Linked DNA regions of Anatilimnocola floriformis. The protein of the gene in region 2 binds, or shares a complex with, the protein of the main gene of each other region. Links are inferred from orthologs where the notes say so. Each region holds a gene or a part of one and is shown on either strand. Other genes may lie near its edges.

Region 1 (2,887 bases), 4.2 Mb from region 2 along the record:
GTCGGCCCCAGCGTTCGCCATAGGCGGGCGAGGCGAGCAGCCGATCGAGTTGTTGTTCGTAAGCATCCGGCGCGCGATCGGCGAGGAACTCTTCCACGTCCGCTGGCGACGGCGGCAGACCGATGAGATCGATGCAGGCCCGGCGCAGGAGCAACTCGCGGGAGACTTCCGGCGATGGCTCCAGCCCAGCCGTCTTCAACTTGGCTGCGATGAAAAGATCGACTGGATTCGCCGACCAGGCTTGCATTTTTTCATCAACCTCTGGCAACTTCGGCTTCGTCGGCGCTTTAAAAGCCCAGTGGTCTTTCCCTTTTGCCAACTGAGGCCGATCCGGGAGCGAGTCTTTTGGCAGCCCACCGATCCAACTGCTGATTGCAGCGATTTCGTCGGCCGAGAGTTGCCCTTCCGGCGGCATGTGCGGCTTCGAACCTTTGGCGAGCAACTGCGTGAGCAAGCTGGCGTCGGCTTTGCCCGGCGTGACGACGTAACCCGAGCGCGCACCGCGCAGCAGTCCATCGGCCGTCGTCAGATTCAGTTCGGCTTCGGGCTCTTCGCTGCCATGACAATCGCTACAGTGCTTTTGCAGGATCGGCAGGATCTGCTCAAACTTCGGCGTCTCGGCCCAGCAGTTCGCAGCGGAAGCAATGCCCAAACCCAGCACGGCCAGCGACCAAGCCGCGAGATTTCGCCAACGAATAGAGGCGAGAAGCATGGGAGGGGATTGCCTGGGGAGAGTTGCAAGGGGAAGGCTGCCGTCCGGACCACTACATTCTAACCGCGCGGGCTGCAAAATTGCACATCGTTTCTTCGCCGCCCGGGGCCGGTCCGGCGTTGCCGCTGCCGCTCGCGACACCTATAGTTCGAGCATGTCGAAACCTATTCTGACGGTCGATGATTTGCACGTTTCGTTTCGCACCGACGACGGCGCCGTCCGCGCGGTGAACGGCGTGTCGTTCGATCTCCATCCGGGCGAAACCCTCGGCATTGTCGGCGAATCGGGCTCGGGCAAGAGCGTGACGAATCTCGCCATGCTCGGCCTCATTCCCAAGCCGCCCGGCGTGATCGAGCGCGGCCGGGCGATGTTTGGCAATCAAGATTTGCTCAAGCTGAGCCTGGCCGAGCTCTCGGCGATTCGCGGCAAGCGGATTGCGATGATCTTTCAAGATCCGATGACCGCGCTGAATCCTTACCTGTCGGTCGCCGAGCAATTGATGGAGGTCACTGAGCTCCATCTCAAGCACACTCCCGCGCAGGCTCGCAAACACGCCATCGAAATGCTCGAAAAGGTCGGCATTCCCGCGGCAGCCGAGCGAATCGATGATTTTCCGCACCAGTTTTCGGGCGGCATGCGGCAGCGAGTGATGATTGCGATGGCGCTGGCCTGTCAGCCAGAAGTTTTGATCGCCGATGAACCGACGACCGCGCTCGATGTGACGATCCAGGCGCAAATGCTGGAGCTCATCGCCGAACTGCAAAAGAAAAACGGCACGGCGGTGATCTTGATCACTCACGCGCTGGGTGTGATCGCCAGCGTTTGTCACCGCGTGCTGGTGATGTACGCCGGCAAGATCGTGGAGCAGGCGGGCGTGTTTGAGTTGTTCGACAAGCCGCAGCATCCTTACACGCTGGGCTTGCTGAAATCGATTCCGCGGTGGGATGAGTCGCACACCGACAAGCTTTCTGCCATTGAGGGCCAACCGCCCGATATGTTGCGGCCGCCAACGGGTTGTCCGTTTCATCCTCGCTGCGAGTTTGTGATGGAACGCTGCAAACAAGAAATGCCGCCGCTCGAAAAAGCGATTCACGGCGGATTAAAGGCTTGCTTTGCCGATCTCACGAATATCACCTCGCCGACCAAAGCGGCCCGCGCCGCGGGAGCCCACGCATGAGCACCGCGACCATCGCTGAACCTGTTACGTCGAAAGCCAAAGTCGGCAAGCCGTTGCTGGAAGTGAAGAACCTGAAGGTCCACTTTCCCACGCGCAAAGGTGGCTGGTTTGGTAAGCCCGGTTTGCTGCGCGCCGTCGATGGCGTGTCGTTCACGATTCACGAGGGAGAAACGCTGGGCCTGGTCGGTGAATCGGGCTGCGGCAAAACGACAACCGCCCGCGCTGCGATTCATCTGCAAAAACCGACGAGCGGCGAAATCTGGCTCGGCGGCACGCGGATCGATTCGCTGTCGGCTGGCCAGATGCAGCCGCATCGCAAGCAGATCCAGATGATCTTTCAGGATCCGTTCGCCTCACTCAACCCGCGGATGACCGTCGGCCGCATCATTCAAGAACCGATGGAGATCTTCGGCCTGCACGGCAACCATCGCAAGCTCGAAGCCATGCGGCTGATGGATCTGGTGGGCCTGAATCCGCGTTTTCTCAATCGCTATCCGCACGAGTTCTCGGGCGGTCAGCGCCAACGCATCGGCATCGCCCGCGCGCTGGCCGTGCAACCCAAGCTGATCGTGTGCGACGAACCGGTTTCAGCGCTCGATGTGTCGATTCAAGCGCAGGTGATCAACCTGCTGATGGATTTGCAACGGCAACTGGGTCTCGCTTATCTCTTCATCTCGCACGACCTCTCCGTCGTGCGACATATCTCACATCGCATCGGCGTGATGTACCTCGGCCGCATCGTGGAACTGGCGACGGCCGACGCGCTTCATGCCCGGCCGCGACATCCGTATACACAGGCCCTGCTATCGGCAGCGCCGATTCCCGATCCGGTGCTGCAGCGCGAACGCAAACGCATCATCTTGCAGGGCGAAGTCCCCTCGGCAGATCGCGTTTACCCCGGTTGTCCTTTTGCCGATCGTTGCCCGATTGCCGAAGGCCGTTGCCGCGAAGTCGTGCCGTTGCTGGAAGGACGGCAGCACTTGGTGGCGTGTATTAAG
Region 2 (3,073 bases):
TCACCAGCAAACCCCACGAGACATTCGGCGGTTGCACGCCGAAGCCGAGGAAGGAGAGAAAGGCTTCGAAGAGCATCACACTGGGAATGGTGAGCGTGAGATAGACGATCACCACCCCCAGCACGTTGGGCACGATGTGGCGGAAGATGATGCGCTGGCTGCCGGCGCCGATGGTGCGGGCGGCATCGACAAACTGTTCGTGCTTCAGCGAGATCACCTGACCGCGCACCACGCGCGACATCGTCAGCCAGAAGAGTGCGCCGATCACGATATAGAACAGCGTGATTTCGTTCAGTCCCCAACGGGCCATGGCTGCTTTGTAGTAATCGTCGCGGAGGAGCATGATCAGGTTGATCACGATAAAAATGAACGGAATCGAATAAAGCACGTCGACGATGCGCATCATCGCGGCATCGATCGTGCCTCCCGCGTAACCCGCCGTCGCGCCGTAGCTCACGCCGATAACCAGCGAGACGAGCGCGGCGAGAATGCCAACCATCAGCGAGACGCGCGCCCCCCAGAAGATCCGCGAGAGAACATCACGGCCGAGTTCATCGGTACCGCAGATCGAGGGCAAACACCAGTCGCCAAAAATAGCGAGGCGAAGCTTCAGCAGCTGCCACACCAGCGGGCCGGGGTTGTTCCAGAGTTTATAAAACGGATGGTCACGATGTTTGCTTTCGATATCGAGTTTTTTCGCTTTGAGCTCGTCGCCGCTCAGCGAACCGAGTTGCGATTGCAGGTCGCGCAGTTCTTCCTCAAACTTTTGCACGCCAGCGCGGGTGATGCCGAGCTCGGTCTTGGTGAAGCGCGGCGGCTGGTATTGATCGGCCTTCGTCAGGCGAATGAACTGCGGCGACTGCAGCGGCAGGATGGGTGTGAAGAAGGCCAGCAGTACGATCGCGATCAGCCCAAACAGAGACGCCATGGCCGCGTAGTTTTTGCGCAGTCGACGCCAGGCATCGAGCCACAGCGACACGCCGCGAATCGACGCGGCTTCGGTGAGGAGCGCGGCGTAGCGGTCTGCGGTGTTTTTTGGTTCGGTTGTCGGACTGCTCATTGCCGGTGAGTTATTCCAGTTTGACGCGCGGATCGATGATGGCGTACGACAGGTCGACCAGCGTATTCATCGTGAACAGCAGCAACGTATAGACCATGATGATGCCGGTCACGAGCGGATAGTCGCGTTGCATGGCCGCATCAATAAAGTGCGAGCCCATTCCCGGCACATTGAAAATCCGTTCGATCACCAGCGAACCGGTGAGAATGCCCGCCGCGGCAGGGCCGATGTAAGAAACTACCGGCATGATCGCGCCGCGCAACGCATGTCGCACGATCACCGTGCGCGGCGACAGTCCCTTGGCATAGGCAGTGCGAACGAAGTCGAGATTGAGGACTTCCAGCATGCCAGTGCGGGTCAAGCGCGCGATGTAAGCAGCGTATGGCGCGGCGACGCACACGGCGGGGAGGACGATTTGCTTTACACTTCCCCAGCCCGCGGGCGGAAACCATTTCAAAACGAAGCAGAACAAGATGATCGTAAAGCCGGCGAGCACGAAATTGGGAATCGCGATGCCAATGGTCGCCAGGCCCATGAAGGCGAAATCGAAGAACGTGTTCCGCTTCACGGCGGCGATGATCCCCGCCGTCATGCCGACTGCGAGCGCTAGTGTGAGCGCGATCACCCCCAGCGCCGCCGAAACCGGAAAGCCTTCGGCGATAACACGATTGACGGTGTAGTCCTTGAGCTTGGTGCTCGGGCCGAAGCGAAACGTGAAGGCTTTGGCGAGCGATTTGAAATAGCGCTCGCTCATCGTGCCATCAAGATCGTAGTACTCTGCCATGCTGCGACGGATTTCATCGGGGAGCTTGCGCTCACCGAGAAACGGGCCACCGGGCGATGACACCATCAACAAAAACGAAATGCTGAAGACGGCCCAGAGCGTGAAGAACAGCCACAGGACGCGGCGACCGAGAATGCCGAGAAGTTGCGGAAAGCTGGTCATTTGCCTGCTCCCACGTTCTTCGCCTTCAGCTCGCGATCGATCTCCAGGGTGTTGAGCGGATGCAGGTCCTGTACGTCGTTGCAAAAGCCTTTCACGTGTGGCTTGACCAGGTTCTTCGAGACATAGAAGTACATCGGAATGATCGGCATCTCGTCGAGGAAGATAGCTTCCGCGTCCTTCAGTATTTTCATTCGTTTCGGCGGATCGGCTTCTTTGCCAGCCGCGTCGATCAGAGTGTCATATTCTTTGTTTCCCCAGCCGGTCATGTTTTGCAAACCGCCGGTCACGAACATATCGAGGAAGGTGTTGGGGTCGGGATAGTCGGCGATCCAGCCGGCGCGGCAGATGTAGTAATCCATCTTGTCTTGTGCATCGAGATACACGCCCCACTCGAGGCCGCCGAGTTGCACATCAATCCCGAGGTGCTCGCGCCACGATTGTTGAATCGTCTCGGCAATCGTGCGATGGAGCACCGGCGAATCGTTGTAAAGAATCTCGAGATGAGGCATGCCGCGGCCGCCCGGAAAGCCCGCTTCGGCGAGGAGTTTTTTGGCCCGCTCAGGATCAAATTCAAAACCCGGCGGACTTTCATAACCGGCCATGCCCGGCGGCACGTAGGTCGCTGCGGGAACCTCGCCGGCCTTGGTCACGAAGTCGCAGATCTTCTTCTTGTCGATGGCCAGATTCAGGGCCTGACGAATCCGCTTGTCGCCGAGGCCAGGCCGATTCGTATTCAAGCGATAGAAATAAACGGTGAGCATCGGCGCCGAGGGGAACTCATCTTTCAACTCGCGCTTCAGCTGCGGAATCATCGCAGCCGGCATCGTCGTCGCCCAATCGAGCTGGCCAGTCAGATACATATTGAGCGCCGTCGTCTCATCACGTAGGGCGAGCGCGTCGATGTTCTTCAGCTTCACCGTCTCGGCCCGCCAATACTTTTCATTCTTCTTCAGCCGGATGCGATCACGGAGCTGTCGCAGTTCCAGCGTGAAAGGGCCATTGGAAACGAGCTTGCCGGGCTGCGTGAATTCCGGCGAGCCGTACTTCTCGACGCAGCGACGATTGAC

Evidence for each region. The genes of interacting proteins can lie anywhere in the genome.
Region 1: the proteins of M9Q49_RS23205 (region 2) and M9Q49_RS06690 are in contact, whole or in part, in a cryo-EM structure (PDB 8Z21), measured with the Escherichia coli proteins. The link is inferred for Anatilimnocola floriformis from one-to-one orthologs.

Annotation. Positions count from the first base shown.
Region 1 is NZ_JAMLFW010000001.1:1,622,020-1,624,906, forward strand. What follows is about bases 64-2,877. They hold M9Q49_RS06690 (ABC transporter ATP-binding protein), read left to right. Parts: upstream 64-866; coding sequence 867-1,889; downstream 1,890-2,877. Other genes in these bases: M9Q49_RS06685 (PSD1 and planctomycete cytochrome C domain-containing protein), read right to left, coding at 64-712; M9Q49_RS06695 (ABC transporter ATP-binding protein), read left to right, coding at 1,886-2,877. Also shown: more of M9Q49_RS06685, read right to left, coding at 1-63; more of M9Q49_RS06695, read left to right, coding at 2,878-2,887. UniProt on the Escherichia coli protein: Part of the ABC transporter complex OppABCDF involved in the uptake of oligopeptides and of the ABC transporter complex MppA-OppBCDF involved in the uptake of the cell wall murein tripeptide L-alanyl-gamma-D-glutamyl-meso-diaminopimelate.
Region 2 is NZ_JAMLFW010000001.1:5,836,811-5,839,883, reverse strand. What follows is about bases 39-3,038. They hold M9Q49_RS23205 (ABC transporter permease), read right to left. Parts: upstream 2,007-3,038; coding sequence 1,071-2,006; downstream 39-1,070. Other genes in these bases: M9Q49_RS23200 (peptide ABC transporter substrate-binding protein), read right to left, coding at 2,003-3,038; M9Q49_RS23210 (ABC transporter permease), read right to left, coding at 39-1,060. Also shown: more of M9Q49_RS23210, read right to left, coding at 1-38; more of M9Q49_RS23200, read right to left, coding at 3,039-3,073. UniProt on the Escherichia coli protein: Part of the ABC transporter complex OppABCDF involved in the uptake of oligopeptides and of the ABC transporter complex MppA-OppBCDF involved in the uptake of the cell wall murein tripeptide L-alanyl-gamma-D-glutamyl-meso-diaminopimelate.